2 regions of the Stenotrophomonas sp. PS02301 genome follow, and region 2 is predicted to be linked to the other one. Evidence: riboswitches for the same ligand, from Rfam matches in the RefSeq annotation. Region 2 holds a riboswitch; the other holds the start of a gene.
What was found. Region 2 has a riboswitch for glycine ahead of QMX81_RS00635 (trimeric intracellular cation channel family protein). Riboswitches for the same ligand answer to the same signal wherever they lie in the genome.

Region 1: it holds a riboswitch for glycine, as region 2 does, so the genes downstream of both, gcvP (aminomethyl-transferring glycine dehydrogenase) here and QMX81_RS00635 (trimeric intracellular cation channel family protein) in region 2, are expected to answer to the same signal.

What each region holds. Positions count from the first base shown of each region.
Region 1 covers NZ_JASCOO010000080.1:193-8,363, forward strand. The annotation lists gene gcvP (aminomethyl-transferring glycine dehydrogenase) at 39-2,918, opposite strand; glycine riboswitch at 3,007-3,108, opposite strand; gene QMX81_RS16270 (multidrug effflux MFS transporter) at 3,390-4,613, shown strand; gene QMX81_RS16275 (siderophore-interacting protein) at 4,771-5,664, shown strand; gene QMX81_RS16280 (hypothetical protein) at 5,745-6,131, shown strand; gene QMX81_RS16285 (M2 family metallopeptidase) at 6,228-8,171, opposite strand, start outside.
Region 2 covers NZ_JASCOO010000001.1:111,144-119,314, forward strand. The annotation lists gene QMX81_RS00620 (NAD(P)/FAD-dependent oxidoreductase) at 1-1,038, shown strand, start outside; gene QMX81_RS00625 (ribonuclease E inhibitor RraB) at 1,039-1,383, opposite strand; gene QMX81_RS00630 (GIY-YIG nuclease family protein) at 1,470-1,739, opposite strand; glycine riboswitch at 1,784-1,877, shown strand; glycine riboswitch at 1,886-1,977, shown strand; gene QMX81_RS00635 (trimeric intracellular cation channel family protein) at 2,070-2,687, shown strand; gene QMX81_RS00640 (MdtA/MuxA family multidrug efflux RND transporter periplasmic adaptor subunit) at 2,891-4,057, shown strand; gene QMX81_RS00645 (MdtB/MuxB family multidrug efflux RND transporter permease subunit) at 4,054-7,161, shown strand; gene QMX81_RS00650 (efflux RND transporter permease subunit) at 7,158-8,171, shown strand, end outside.

The DNA of each region.
Region 1 (8,171 bases), on a different contig from region 2:
TGCGCGGGCCGTCTGCTGTTGCGTCAGGGCAGGGAGGCTTAGACCTCCACGCCCTCGTCTTCCTTGTACGCATCGACCGGGATGCAGGCGCACATCACGTTCTTGTCGCCGTAGACGTTGTCCACGCGTGCCACCGGCGGCCAGTACTTCTGCTGGCGCAGGCTGGCCAGCGGGAAGGCCGCCAGCTCGCGCGGGTAGGCGTGGGCCCACTCGCTGGCCGAGACCGCCGTGGCGGTGTGCGGTGCGTGCTTGAGCGGGTTGTCCTCGCGGTCCAGTCGCCCGTCTTCGATCGCGGCGATTTCCTCACGGATCTGGATCATCGCGTTGATGAAGCGATCCAGCTCGTGCAGCGATTCGCTCTCGGTCGGTTCCACCATCAGCGTGCCGGCGACCGGGAAGCTCAGGGTCGGGGCGTGGAAGCCGAAATCGATCAGGCGCTTGGCCACGTCCTCGGCGCCGATGCCGGAGGTCTTCTCCAGCGGTCGCACGTCCAGGATGCACTCGTGCGCCACCAGGCCGTTGCGGCCGGTGTACAGGGTCTTGAAGTGCGGGGCCAGGCGCTTGGCGATGTAGTTGGCGTTGAGCAGGGCCACCTGGGTTGCCTTGCGCAGGCCGGCGGTACCCATCAGCGTGATGTACATCCAGCTGATCGGCAGGATCGAGGCGCTGCCGAAGCTGGCCGCGCTGACCATGCCGACATCGCCTTCGCCGCCCAGCACCTTCGGCAGGAACGGGGCGAGGTGCGACTTGACCGCACACGGGCCGACGCCCGGGCCACCGCCGCCGTGCGGGATGCAGAAGGTCTTGTGCAGGTTCAGGTGCGAGACGTCCGAGCCCCACTTGCCGGGCTTGGCCACGCCGACCAGGGCGTTCATGTTGGCGCCGTCGGTGTACACCTGGCCGCCGTGCTTGTGCACGATCTCGCAGATCTCCACCACCTCTTCCTCGAACACGCCATGCGTGGACGGGTAGGTGATCATCAGCGCGGCCAGGCGGTCGCTGTACTTCTCCGCGTTGACCCGGATGTCCTCCAGGTCGACGTTGCCGTTGGCATCGGTCTTGGTCACCACGACTTTCATGCCGCACATCTGGGCCGAGGCCGGGTTGGTACCGTGCGCCGAATCCGGGATCAGGCAGACGTCGCGATGGCCTTCGCCGCGCGAGCGGTGGTAGGCGCGGATCGCCAGCAGGCCGGCGTACTCGCCCTGCGCGCCGGAGTTCGGCTGCAGGCTCACCGCGTCGTAACCGGTGCACTCGACCAGCATCGCTTCCAGGCCGTCGATCAGGTCCTTGTAGCCGGTAGCCTGGTCGGCCGGGGCCAGCGGATGGATGTTGGCGAACTCCGGCCAGGTCACCGGGATCATCTCGGCGGTGGCGTTGAGCTTCATGGTGCAGCTGCCCAGCGGGATCATGGTGCGATCCATCGCCAGGTCCTTGTCCGCCAGCGAACGCAGGTAACGCAGCAGTTCGTGTTCGCTGTGGTGGGTGTTGAACACCGGGTGGGTCAGGAAGGCGCTGGTGCGCACCAGATCGGCCGGCAACGCATCGGCGGTGGCCGCATCGAGCGCGTCCACGTCGACGGTCGCACCGAACAGCTGGCCCAGCGCGATGATGTCGGCGCGGGTGGCGGTTTCATCCAGGCTGATGCCGACCGCATCGCTGTCGATCGCACGCAGGTTGATGCGCGCCGCCGCAGCCTTGTCGTGGATCGCCTTGGCGTCCACATCCTTGACGTGCAGGGTGTCGAAGAAATGCTCGCCGACATTCACGCCGGCGCCGCGCAGCGCGGCGGCCAGGATGCTGGCCAGACGGTGGGTGCGACGGGCGATGCGGGTCAGGCCTTCCGGGCCGTGGTACACGGCGTACATCGAGGCCATCACCGCCAGCAGCACCTGGGCGGTGCAGATGTTGGAGGTCGCCTTCTCGCGACGGATGTGCTGCTCGCGGGTCTGCAGGGTCAGGCGGTACGCGGCGTTGCCCTGCGCATCGACCGAGACACCGATCAGGCGGCCCGGCATCGAGCGCTTGTAGGCGTCGCGGCAGGCCATGAAAGCGGCATGCGGGCCGCCGAAGCCGAACGGCACGCCGAAGCGCTGCGAGTTGCCGACCACGATGTCCGCACCCCATTCGCCGGGCGCGGCGATCAGGGTCAGTGCCAGCAGGTCGGTGGCCACGGCGACCAGGCCACCGCGCGCGTGCACGGCATCGGCCAGCGCCTTGTAATCGCCGATATGGCCGAAGGTATCCGGGTACTGCAGCAGCACGCCGTAGGCTTCGGCTTCCATCGCCTCGGCCGGGGTGCCCACGCGCAGCACGATGCCCATCGGCTCGGCGCGGGTGCGCAGCAGTTCCAGCGTCTGCGGGTGCACGGCGTCGTGCACGAAGAAGGTATCGGACTTCGACTTGGCCGAACGCTTGGCCAGGGTCATCGCTTCGGCGGCGGCGGTGGCCTCATCCAGCAGCGAGGCGTTGGCGATCTCCATGCCCGTGAGGTCGGCGCACAGCGTCTGGAAGTTGATCAGCGCTTCCATGCGGCCCTGCGAAATCTCGGCCTGGTACGGGGTGTAGGCGGTGTACCACGCCGGGTTTTCCAGCACGTTGCGCAGGATGACGTTCGGGGTGAGCGTGCCGTAGTAGCCCTGGCCGATGAAGGTGCGGAACACCTGGTTCTTGTCGGCGATGGCGCGGATCTTGGCCAGTGCCTGCACTTCGGTCAGCGACTCGGGCAGGTCCAGCGGTGCCGGCGATTTGATCCCGGCCGGGACGATCGCATCGGTCAGTGCGTCCAGCGAGGCGTGGCCGACCACATCGAGCATCTGCGCGATTTCGGCGTCGTTGGGGCCGATATGGCGTTCGACGAACGCGTGGCTGTGTTCAAGCTCGCGCAGGGAGGGGGTGTTCTGGGACATGGCTGGCATCTCGGAGAGTGGGCACGCACGTTCGGAAGGCGGCCGGGCCAGGGCGCGTCGCGGGCGACAGCGATCCACCGGACCTTGCGGTCTTCCTGGGTGCCCCTCTGTCCTTTTGCCTGAGAGTTTAAAAGCGCGCATCGGCGTGCTTCGTGCCCCTTCGGCGCCGGCATTCGCCGGTCTCTCCAGAGTTTTGGTACGGGTGGTATCGGGCCTGAGCGATTACGGGCGTTGCGCCTTCGGCAGCGGGTGTCCGCTTCTCCCACCATGTAGCGCGGCGATTATAGCCCAGCCGTTTCGGGCACTGGGCCTTTCCGGCACATGAATACGCAGCCGCGCAGGACCCCGGAAACCCGGCCCGGGCATGGTGCCGGGGGCGGCAAAGGCCTATGATCACTGGATCCTCGTATTCATCTGGCGCCGCCCGTTCCGGGCCAGGCGCCCGCCGTGCAGTGCGCATGGCCGCTGACGGAAGCCCGCATGACGCCCGCCTCACCCTCGACCCGCCGCTTGGCCCTGCTGCTCGCAGGCCTGGCGATGTTCGGTCCGTTCTCGATCGACACCATCTTTCCCGCCTTCCTGCTGCTGGGCGACCGCATGCAGGTGGACCAGGTCGCGGTGCAGCAGACCATCAGCGTGTACCTGCTGTTCTATGGGCTGATGAGCCTGGCCCACGGCCCGCTCTCGGATGCGTTCGGCCGCAAGCGGGTGATCATCGGTGGGCTGGTGCTGTTCATCGGCGCCTCGATCGGCTGTGCGCTGTCGCGGGACATGACCACGTTGCTGGTGTTCCGCGCGCTGCAGGGCGTGACGGCCGGTGTGGGTGTGATCGTCGGCCGCGCCGTGATCCGCGATCTGTACCACGGTGCCGACGCGCAGCGCTTGATGAGCCAGGTCTCGATGATCTTCGGCGTCGCCCCGGCGATCGCCCCGATCATCGGTGGCTGGATCCTGCTCGGCGGCGGCGACTGGCCGTTGATCTTCTGGTTCCTGGTGCTGTTCGGCGTGGTGTTGCTGCTGGCCACCGGCAAGTGGCTGCCCGAAACCCATCCGGTCGAGGCGCGCACGCCACTGTCGATGCGGGAACTGCTGCGCAGCTATGCGCGGATGGGTTCCAATGCGCGCCTGCTGCGTCTTGCTGCAGCCGGTGCGTTCAATTTCTCCGGCATCTTCCTGTATATCGCCTCGGCGCCGGTGTTCGTGATGCAGCACCTGAAGCTCGGCGAAGGCGGATTTGCCTGGTTGTTCATTCCCACCATCGGCGGCATGACCGTGGGCTCGTTCCTGTCCGGGCGCATGGCCGGGCGGATCGTGCCGCAGCGACAGATCGCGATCGGGTTTGCGTTGTGCGCGGTCTCGGCGCTGTTGAACTTCGGCTACGTGGCATCGGTACCGCAGATCGCGCTGCCGTGGGCGGTGATGCCGATCTTCCTGGGCGGCGTCGGCATGGCCTTGATCTTCCCGATCCTGGCGCTGGCCGTGCTGGACATGTACCCGCATCAGCGCGGCCTGGCGTCCTCGATGCAGATGTTCATCCAGCTGATGATCAACACGGTGGTGGCCGGCGTGGTCTCGCCGATGCTCAGCAGCAGCCCGATGCACCTGGCCTTGGGCTACGCGGGCTTCTTCGCCATCGGTGCCGTCTTCTGGTACTGGGAGCGGCGCTGCGAACGCCGCCGCGACCTGCTCACGCCCATCGAGTGAGCCGCATGCATGCCACGCCTGCACACAACGCAGGCGTGGCGGCATTGCCATTGCGCGACTGCGGCGTATCCTGTGCCTTCGCCAGCCAGTTCGTGCTCCACGACAGCCAATACGCTCCCCTGCGGACGCCGCGTCCGCCGCAACTCAGGGTGATTGCATGGCTGCCCATCAGACCTACCGCCTGTTCGATGTCGCGCTCAAGCAGCGCACCGTTCTCTCTCCGTCGCTTACCCGCATGGTCTTCGCTGCGCCCGATGTGGCCAACATGAAGACCGACGGGCCGGATCAGCGTATCAAGGTGTTCTTCCCGCTACCCGGCCAGCCAGCCCCCGAGGTGCCGCAGGGCGAGGACTGGTACGCGCGTTATCGCGCGCTGCCCGACACCGAGCGTGCGCCGATGCGCACCTACACCATCCGTGCGCTGCGCCCTGAAGTGGGCGAAGTTGATGTCGATTTCGTGCTGCACGGCGAGACCGGCCCCGCCTCGCGTGTGGCCATGCAGGCACGTGTCGGCGATCGGGTCGGACTGCTGGCGCCCGATGCGCGGGTCGAGCACAGCAGCGAGGGCTACGAGTGGAAGCCGCCGGCGCAGGTGAAGCGCGTGCTGTTGGTGGCCGATGACACTGCGCTGCCAGCCGTGGCCGGCATTCTGGAAGACTTGGCGCAGTGGCCGCAGCCGCCGGACGTGCAGGCCTTCCTGGAGGTGGAGCACGAGGCGGATGTAATGCCGCTGCAGGCACCGCCCGGTGCGCAGCTGTTCTGGCTGGCCCGCGAGGGCGCCGCGCATGGTCAGCGGCTGCAGGACGCGGTACGGGCCCGGGTCGGTCCCTCCGGTACGCGCCATGGTGAGCAGGAACTGGCCGAGATCGACATCGATCAGGACATCCTGTGGGAGCAGGCCAGTGCGCCGGGCGGCGGGCTGTATGCCTGGGTCGCCGGCGAGGCCGGCGCGGTGATGGCGGTCCGCCGGCACCTGGTCAAAACCTGTGGTATCGACCGCCAGGCCATCACCTTCATGGGCTATTGGCGGCACGGCAAGGTCCTGGATTGAGAGGGCCGCCCGTGCTGCGATACGGGCTCGCCAGGGTCCGTGCGGTATCCTTGGCGCTTTGCCGCAGTCCGGATTTCCCCATGTCGACCACCTCCAAACTGCGCCGCGACATCCGCCGGCGCCGCGAAACCCAGGCCGCCAACCGCGAGCAGGCCGCCACCCCGCCGGTCGAGCCGCATGCCGAACTGCGCGACCAGCAACGCACGCTGCTGGCCGGTGTGGTGCGCCGCGAGGGTGAGTGGGTGCTGGGCATGGACGGACGCATCGCGGGGCAGACCACCAGCGCGGCACGCGTGCTGGCCTTGATCATGCAGGCCGCCGAACTGCACGAGCGGCAGGGCACGCCGGTCCGGTTGGTGTACTCGGATGCGTTGAAGGATGCCGCGCACGCCGAGGCCAAGGCCGACGGCATGGACTTCGAGCAGTTCAAGACCGAGCTGGCGGCCGCCCTGAAACCCACGTCGTAGCGCCACGCCCTGCGTGGAAGCGCATGAAAAAACCGGCCTTTCGGCCGGTTTTTTCGTTGCGGGCTGCGGCCGGGCGGGCCCGGCCCAACCCACGGGTTACGGTGCCGCGCGCGCCGTCGGTGCGGCCGGGGCCGCAGCGGTGGCCGCCGGCACCTGCCAACCGCACATCTGGCCCTGGTTCTGCTGCTTGAGCCATTCGTTGACCGGGGTGAAGTACTCGATCATCGGGCCGGCATCGAGTTTGTCGCCGCCGGTGATTTCCTTCAGCGTGGCCTGCCACGGCTGGCTGGCGCCCTTGCTCAGCATGGCCCAGAACTTCTGGCCGGCTTCCTTGTTGCCGTAGAAGCTGCACTGATGCAGCGGACCCTTGTAACCGGAGGCATCGCACAGGCCCTTGTAGAACTGGAACTGCAGGATGCGCGCCAGGAAGTAGCGGGTGTACGGGGTGTTGCCCGGCACGTGGTACTTGGCGCCCGCATCGAAGAATTCCTCACCGCGCGCGCTGGCCGGGGCCACGCCCTGGTACTTGGCCTTCAGGTCCCACCACGCCTGGTTGTAATGGTCCGGGGTGATCGAGCCATCGAACACGCCCCAGCGCCAGCGGTCGATCATCAGGCCGAACGGCAGGAACGACACGCCGCTCAGGGCCATGCGCATCTGCGCGTTGATGGTCGCCTCGCGGCTTTCCTGCGGGGCGTCGACCAGGCCGATCGAGTTGAGGTACTGCGGCGTCATCGCCAGCACGATGGTGTCGCCGATCGCTTCATGGAAGCCGTCGTTGGCACCGCCCTGGAACAACGGCGGCAGCGGGTTGTAGGCCAGGTCGTAATAGATATGACCCAGCTCGTGGTAGATCGTGGTGAAATTCTCTTCGTTCGGCTTGATGCACATCTTGGTGCGCACGTCGCCTTCCATGTTCATGTCCCACGCGCTGGCGTGGCAGACCACGTCACGGTCCAGCGGCTTGATGAACTGGGTCTTGTCCCAGTACGACTTCGGCAGTGCCGGCATGCCGAGCGAGACATAGAAGTCCTGCGCGCGCTCGGTCATCTGCTTGGCGGTACGCAGTTCGGCCTCACGCTGCGCCTTGTACAGCGCTTCCACGTTCGCGCCGCTGCCGGCCTTGGCCAGTGCGCCACTGAGGTTGGTCTGGTACTGCTTTTCCAGTGCGGCGGTGATGTCCAGGTTGCCGGCACCGGGATACGGTTCCAGCTGGTCCCACAGGTTGGACCAGTCCTGCTGCCACATGTTGCCGGTCAGGTGCGCGGCGATCAGGCCGCCGTTGACCTCGGCCTTGTCCTTGCCGTACGTGGCATCGAGCTTGGTACGGGCATAGCAGTGCAGCTGCTCGTACATCGGCTTGACCTGGTCCCACAGCCGGTCGGTTTCCGGGCCGATCTGGTCGGCCGGCATGTCGTAGCCGCTGCGCCACATCTGCCCGGCGTCGGCGAAGCCCATTTCTTTGGCACCTTCATTGACCAGGCTGACGAAACGCTCGTAATCAGCGCGCATCGGCTTGGTGGTTCCATGCCAGCCCTGCCAGGCGTCCAGCTGCGCGTCGTAGTCGCGGCTGCGGGCGAGGACCTGTTCCAGATCGCCGAGCTGGCGGCAGGTCTGGGGGTTGGCTTCATCGGTGCAGTATTTGCCGGAGCCATAAGCGCCTTCCATGCGGCTGGCGATGCGGGTCAGCTCGGAGAGCTTGGCCGGGTCGCGCGGGGCGGGCATGGAGGTCATCAGCTTGAGCAGGTGGATCTGGCGCTTGGTGTCTTCGCTCATCGGCTGGCCGTCGTACTGGCCGGCCTGGGCGATCCAGCCGTTGAGCACGGTGAGCCAGCGTTCGTTGGCCTTGGCCGCGACGCGCTCGGAATCGTCATTGATGTAGGTCGAAGACAGCCACTGGGCCGAGGTCATTTCCGGGTACATGGCTTTGTACTCGGCGTTGACGCGGGCGATGAACTGGTCCGCGGTTTCCTTGGACTGGGTGGTGCCCGTGGCCGGTGCATCGGCGGGGGACGGTTCCTTCTGGCAGGCCGCCAGCGT
Region 2 (8,171 bases):
AAGGCCGCGCGCACCGCGACGCTGGCCGATGGCACGCAGATTACGTACGACACCCTGATGCTGTGCACCGGCGCCACCCATGCCTACTTCGGCCACGACGAATGGGCCGCCGATGCGCCCGGCCTGAAGACGCTGGACGATGCCATCGCGCTGCGCCGCAAGCTGCTGCTCGCCTTCGAGCGCGCCGAGGCCGAACCCGATCCCGCGCGCAAAGCGGCGTGGCTGAGTTTCGCCGTGGTCGGTGGCGGCCCCACCGGCGTGGAACTGGCCGGCACCCTGGCCGAGATCGCGCGGCACACGCTGCGCAATGAGTTCCGGCATATCGATCCCGCCTCGGCCAAGGTCCGCCTGGTCGAAGCCGGCCCGCGCGTGCTGTCCACCTTCCCCGAGGTGCTCTCGCTCAAGGCGCGCCGTCAGCTGGAAAAGCTGGGCGTGGAGGTGCTCACCGGCACGCCGGTCAGCGACATCAATGCCGAAGGCTTCCAGCTCGGCGAGCGCTTCGTCGAGGCCCGCACCGTGGTCTGGGCCGCCGGTGTCGCCGCCTCACCGCTGGCACGTACGTTGGAGGTGCCACTGGACCGCGCCGGCCGCGTGCCGGTGCAGCCTGACCTTACCCTGGAGGGTCACCCGGAGATATTCGTTGCCGGTGACCTGGCGGCACTGACCCAGGCCGACGGCAAGCCGGTACCCGGCGTCGCCCCGGCGGCCAAGCAGATGGGCAAGCACGTGGCCACCACGATCCAGACGCGCTTGGCCGGCAAGCCCGCGCCGGGTCCGTTCAAGTACAAGGACTTCGGCAACCTGGCCACCATCGGCCGCATGGCCGCGATCGTCCACCTCGGCCGGCTGCAGCTCTCCGGCGTGCTGGCCTGGTGGTTCTGGCTGGCCGCGCACGTGTTCTTCCTGATCGGCTTCCGCAACCGCGTGGTGGTGCTGTTGAACTGGGCGGTGGCGTACTGGAGCTACCAGCGCAGCGCGCGGATCATCTTCGGCGATGCACAGGACGATCGCCGGCCGAAACGACCGCCCACGCCCTGATCATCCCTGCGACAGACATCCCCAGCCATCCACCTGGCCGCTGTAGGAGACCGCCTCGCTGGCCAGCAGACCTTCGAAGCCGGCGATGTTCTGGTGGGTCGGCAGCATCAGCGGATGCACCACCACCTGCCACGGGTAGTCATCGTTGCCGTCGTAGGCGGCGAAGGACACCTTCTGGTCGTTCTTGAGCAGGTGCACGGCGAAGGCGATCGCCACATCCTGGGTCGGGAAGATCAGCGCGAAATCCACCTCGCGCGGAATCGTCAGATCATCGCCGTCCTGCAGCATGTTCCAGAGCACATCGCCATTCTCATCTTCCGGGTACAACGACAGATCGCGGGACATGGCACTCCAGGGCTTGGGCAAGCGGATCAACGAACGAGGGTCGATGGTATGCCGCCAACGAAGGCCCGAACAACCCGCACGCGGGGCTACGTGGGATCGGGCAGCGCCAGCCACGCCAGCTTGCGCTCGCGCGGTTGCCGCTTGAGCTGCCACTCGGCCTTCGACGCCGCCGCGCGGTCCGGGTAGGCGCGCATCGCCAGCACCTTCACCGGCGGGTTGGCCCGGGTGTATTTCGCCCCTTTGCCGGCCAGATGGGCCTGGAAGCGCGCGTCCACGTCGTTGCTGATGCCGGCGTAATAGCTGCCGTTGCGGCATTCAAGCAGGTACAGGTACCAGAGGGCGGGTTCAGCGGGCATACCGGGATTATCCCCCGGCACGGGCCCGGCGGCTGCTAGAATCCGCCCCGGATGCAGGAGAGAGGCGCCGCGCTGGCGCCCGCCGAAGGCGCAGGCTCCCATAATCGCTCAGGCCGGTGGCTGCACAGCCACCAACCATGCATCCGACACGCCGATCTGGAGAGAGGTCTTCAATGACCCGCCGAAGGGGCACGTGGCTTTGGCCACCGAACTCTCAGGCAAAAGGACAGCGGGAGCGGCAACGGAATCCCACCCCACGACAGTGCAGCGGCGCTGGCGTGAGGCGTGTGCGTTTCCGTCCCCCGCCTGACGTGTTTCCCGGAGCCCCCCATGCTGCTCTCCCTGATCTACCTCATCGCCATCTCGGCCGAAGCCATGACCGGCGCGCTGTCGGCCGGTCGCCGCCGCATGGACCTGTTCGGCGTGGTCATCATCGCCTGCGTCACCGCGCTCGGCGGCGGCTCGCTGCGCGACATCGTGCTCGGCCACTACCCGCTGGGCTGGGTGAAGCACCCGGAGTACCTGGGCTTCACCATCTGCGCGGCACTGATCGCGACCTGGGTGGCGCGCTGGATGCATCACTTCCGGCGCACCTTCCTGGTGCTCGATGGCCTGGGCCTGATCGCGTTCACCCTGATCGGCTGCGCGGTCGCGCGCGAGGGCGGGCACACCGTGCCGATCATCCTGATCGCCGGCATGCTGACCGGTGCGTTCGGCGGCGTGCTGCGCGATGTGTTGTGCAACGAGGTGCCGCTGATCTTCCAGAAAGAACTGTATGCGGTGATCACCCTGCTCACCGGCGCGGCCTACCTGGCCCTGCTGGAACTCGGCGTGTCGCTCAACGCGGCCACGCTGTGGTGCCTGGGCGGCGGCTTCCTGTTCCGCCTGCTGGCCATCCACTTCAAGTGGGAAATGCCGAAGTTCGTGTACCGCGACGAGGTGCATTGACGCACCCGCGGGCATGACCAAGGTCACGGGAGCTTGAGCGGCCCGGCCCTGTATCATGGCGCTCCCGTTCCATTCGAACGGCATCCAGCCACGCGGCGGTGTTCCACCCGCTGCCCCGCCAGACACCCTCTCCCCCGTTGACCTGCCGCCGTCGGCCGGTCCCCATGGACGCACTGCTCCGGTGGAGGGTGCGCAGGATGCGTATGTCCGCTTCAACGCCCCCGTCGTCTCGCCGTCGTTTCGCCACACCGCTGTTGATCGCTGCCGGTGTCGGCCTGGCCGCCATCGCTGCATGGAAACTGCTCTCGCCCGCCCCCGCCGCCGGCCCGTCCGGGGGTCCGCAGCCGACCCCGGTGCGTGTGGCCACCGCGACGCAGGAAGACCTGGTGGTGCGCCTGAAAGCGCTGGGCACGGTGACCCCGCTGCATACGGTGAGCATCCGCAGCCGCGTGGATGGCGAGCTGCTGCGGCTGGCATTCTCCGAGGGCCAGCACGTCACCGCCGGCGAGCTGCTGGCCGAGATCGATCCGCGCCCGTTCCAGGTGCAGCTCTCGCGTGCGCTGGGTACCCAGCAGCAGAACCTGGCCGAGTTGGACAATGCCGAAAGCCAGCTCAAGCGCTTCGCCGAACTGCAAAGCAAGCACTTCGTCTCCGCGCAGGACCTCAGTGATCAGCAGAGCAAGGTCCGCCAGCTGCAGGGCCGCCGCCAGACCGACCAGGCGGCGGTGGATGAAGCACGCCTGCAGCTGCAGTACACCCGCATCACCGCACCGGTGGCCGGGCGCATGGGCCTGCGCAACGTCGATGTCGGCAACCTGGTGCGCAGTGGCGATACCGAGCCGCTGGCCACCATCACCCAGACCACCCCGATCAGCGTGCTGTTCACCGTGCCCGAGCCGGACCTGCCGGCGGTGGTGGCTGCCGCACGCGCCAATCCCCGGCTGACCGTGGAAGCCTGGGACCGCGAGGAGCGCACTGCACTGGGCGACGGGGTGCTCTCCAGCCTGGACAACCGCATCGATACCGCCACCGGCACGCTGAAACTGCGCGCGCAGTTCGCCAATACCGATGAATCACTGTTCCCCAACCAGTTCGTCAACGTGCGTCTGCAGGTCAGCAGCAGCGATGCGGTGGTGATTCCCAATGCCGCCGTGCAGTTCGGCAGCAAGGGCAGCTACGTCTATGTGATCGCGGCCGATGACACCTCATCGCTGCGCACCGTGGTGCTCGGCCCGGCCGATGGCGAACGCGTCTCGGTGCGCGAAGGCCTCAAGGCCGGCGAGCGCGTGGTGGTGGAAGGCATCGACGGGCTGCGCGAAGGCGCCAAGGTCGAGGTGGTGGAGCAGGACCCGCCACGGACCGGCGCATGAACCTCTCGCGCCCCTTCATCGAGCGCCCGGTCGCGACCACGCTGCTGATGGTGGCGCTGCTGCTGTCCGGCGTGATGGCCTACCGCCTGCTGCCGGTCGCGGCACTGCCGCAGGTCGATTACCCGATCATCCAGATCACCACGCTGTATCCCGGCGCCAGCCCGGATGTCACCACCAGCGCGGTCACCGCGCCGCTGGAACGCCAGCTCGGGCAGATTCCCGGCCTGAAGCAGATGTCCTCGACCAGCTCCGGCGGCGCGTCGGTGATCACCCTGCAGTTCTCGCTGGAGGTCGCGCTCGGCGTGGCCGAGCAGGAAGTGCAGGCCGCGATCAACGCCGCCGACAGCTTCCTGCCCGACGACCTGCCGGTGCCGCCGGTGTACCGCAAGGTCAACCCGGCTGACACCCCGATCCTGACCCTGGCAGTGACCTCGCAGGGCCTCTCGCTCCCGCAGGTGCACGATCTGGTCGATACCCGCATGGCGCAGCGGCTCTCGCAGCTGCCTGGGGTCGGGCTGGTCAGCCTCGCTGGTGGGCAGCGCCCGGCGGTGCGCATCCAGGTCAATCCGTCCGCGCTGGCCGCCAACGGGCTGAGCATGGCCAGCATCCGCACCGCGATCGGCACGGCCAACGTCAACCTGCCCAAGGGCAGCTTCGACGGGCCGACCCGCGCGATCATGCTCGATGCCAACGATCAGATGCGCTCGGTGGCCGAGTACCGCGCCCTGATCCTGGCCTGGAAGGATGGCGCACCGCTGCGTCTGGGCGACGTGGCCACCATCGAAGACGGCGCCGAGAACCGCCAGCTCGCCGCGTGGTCGGGCACCACCCCGGCCGTGCTGATCAACATCCAGCGCCAGCCCGGCGCGAACGTCATCGCCGTGGTCGACCAGGTGCGTGCGCTGCTGCCGCAGCTGCAATCCTCGCTGCCGGCCGGTGTGGATGTGGCCATCCTCAGCGATCGCACCGAATCGATCCGCGCGTCCATCCGTGGCGTGCAGCACGAGCTGCTGATCGCGATCGCGCTGGTGGTGATGGTCACCTTCCTGTTCCTGCGCAACATCCCGGCCACGATCATTCCCAGCATCGCGGTCCCGCTGTCGCTGGTCGGCACGTTCGGGGTGATGCTGCTGGCCGGCTTCTCGCTCAACAACCTCACGCTGATGGCGCTGACCATCGCCACCGGTTTCGTGGTGGACGATGCGATCGTGATGCTGGAGAACATCGCCCGTCATCTGGAGCGCGGTGCCACGCCGATGCAGGCAGCACTGAAGGGCGCCAGGCAGATCGGCTTCACCCTGATCTCGCTGACCCTGTCGCTGATCGCGGTGCTGATCCCCCTGCTGTTCATGGCCGACGTGGTCGGCAAGCTGTTCCACGAATTCGCGATCACCTTGGCGGTGGCGATCGGCATCTCGCTGCTGGTCTCGCTGACGCTGACGCCGATGATGTGCGCGCGCCTGCTCAAGGCCGGCCACGCCACCCGTCGCGATGCCGATGGGCAGGAATCGGCGCAGCAGGGCGACCCGTTCGACCGCGTGGTGGCGGTCTACGATCGCCAGCTGCACTGGGTGCTGCAGCGCCAGCCGCTGATGCTGGCCGCCACTGTCGCCACACTGGTGCTGACGGCGCTGCTGTACGTGTGGGTGCCCAAGGGCTTCTTCCCGGTGCAGGATGCCGGGCTGATCCAGGGCATCAGCGAGGCACCGCAGTCGATCTCCTTCCAGGCGATGGCGCAGCGCCAGCAGGCGTTGTCGGCGGCGTTGCTGGAGGATGAGGACGTGGCCAGCCTGTCCTCGTTCATCGGCGTGGACGGCAACAACGCCACGCTCAACAGCGGGCGTCTTCTGATCGAATTGAAACCGCACGCACAGCGCGATGCCGATGCGCAGGCGATCATCGCGCGGCTGCAGCAGCGCGTGGCGCATGTCCCGGGCATCAGACTGTATCTGCAACCGGTGCAGGAACTGGGCATCGAAGACCGGATCAGCCGTACCCAATACCAGTTCACCCTGACCAGCCCGGATATCGCGCAGCTGGAGACGTGGACGCCGCGCCTGCTCGCGCACCTGCAGCAGGCACCGGCACTGGCCGACGTCGCCAGTGATCTGCAGAACCAAGGCCTGCAGGCGCATGTGGTGATCGACCGGGTCGCCGCGGCGCGGCTGGGGATCAGCGTGGAGACCATTGCCGATGCGCTGTACGACGCGTTCGGGCAGCGCCAGATCTCGACCATCTTCACCCAGGCCAACCAGTACCGCGTGGTGCTGGAAGCGCGCCCCGACGTGGCTTTCGGCCCGGATGCGATCGCCCGCCTGCACGTCACCGGGCCGGACGGGCGGCAGGTGCCGCTGGGCGGCATCGCCCGGATCGAACAGCGCCCCGCGCAGCTGCTGATCAACCATGTCGGCCAGTTCCCGGCGGTGACGTTCTCCTTCAACCTCGCCCCGCAGGCATCGCTGGGCGAAGCGGTGCAGGCCATCGAAGGCGCACGCGCCGCGATCGGCCTGCCGGCCAGCGTAGAGCTTCGCCTGCAGGGGGCGGCCGATGCGTTCCGCGCGTCGCTGTCGAGCACGTTGTGGCTGGTGCTGGCGGCGGTGGTGGTGATGTACCTGGTGCTGGGCGTGCTCTATGAGAGCTTCATCCATCCGATCACCATTCTCTCCACCCTGCCCTCGGCCACGGTGGGCGCGTTGCTTGCGTTGCTGGTCAGCGGGCGCAGCCTGGACCTGATCGCGGTGATCGGCATCGTGCTGCTGATCGGGCTGGTCAAGAAGAACGCGATCATGATGATCGACTTCGCGCTGGAGGCCGAGCGCGAGCACGGCATGGCGCCACGTCAGGCGATCCACCAGGCCGCCCTGCTGCGCTTCCGGCCGATCCTGATGACCACGCTGGCCGCGCTGTTCGGCGCGATCCCGCTGATGTTCGCCAGTGGCTCGGGCGCGGAGCTGCGCCAGCCGCTGGGCCTGGTGATGGTGGGCGGGCTGATCGTCAGCCAGGTGCTGACCCTGTTCACCACGCCGGTGATCTACCTGTTCTTCGACCGCTTCCGCCAACGTCCCGCACCGGCTGCCGACGCGGCTGACGAGGCGCTGGCGTGAGTCCGCTGTCGCGGGCGATCGGCTGGTTCGTGCAGCATCCCGTCGCCACCGTGCTGCTGGCGGTGGCGGTGGTGCTGGCGGGCCTGCTCGGGCTGCGCCTGCTGCCGGTCGCGCCGTTGCCGCAGGTCGACTACCCGGCGATCAACGTCAGCGCGAGCCTGCCCGGCGCGAGCCCGGAATCGATGGCGGCCAACGTCGCCACGCCGCTGGAACGTGCGCTGGGCACCATACCGGGGCTGACCGGGATCGACTCGGCCAGCACCCAGGGCTCGACCCAGGTCGAACTGAAGTTCGCACTCGGCCGCAACGTGGACGATGCCGCGCGCGATGTGCAGGCCGCGATCAATGCCGCGCGCGCGCAGCTGCCCAGCGGCATGCCGGGCATGCCGCAGTACCGCAAGGTGAATCCCTCGCAGGCGCCGATCATGGCGCTGGCGCTGAGTTCGGACAGCCTCGCGCCGGGCCAGATCTACGACGTGGCCTCCACCGTGATCGCGCAGAAGCTGGCGCAGATTCCCGGTGTCGGCGAGGTGCAGGTGGGGGGCAGTTCGCTGCCGGCGGTGCGCGTCTCGCTGGATCCCAATGCACTCAACCATCACCGCATCGCGCTGGACGACATCGCCGCGGCGATCCGCAACGCCAACGCGCTCAAGCCACTGGGCACCGTCGCCAGCCAGGCCCAGCAGTGGCAGCTGGAAGCCACCCTGCAGCTGCGTACCGCCGCCGAGTACCGCCGCCTGATCGTGGCCATGCGCGATGGCCGGCCGGTGTACCTGGAGGATGTGGCCGGGATCCGCGAAGGCGTCGAAGACCGCTACGCCAGCGGCTTCCACAACGAGCGCCCGGCGGTGCTGCTGATCGTCAGCCGCCAGCCGGATGCCAACATCATCGAGACCGTCGACGCCATCCAGGCGCAGATGGACACACTGCAGGCACTGCTGCCGGCCACCATCGACATGCAGGTGGTGATGGACCGTTCGCCGGTGATCCGCGCCACCCTGCGCGAGGCC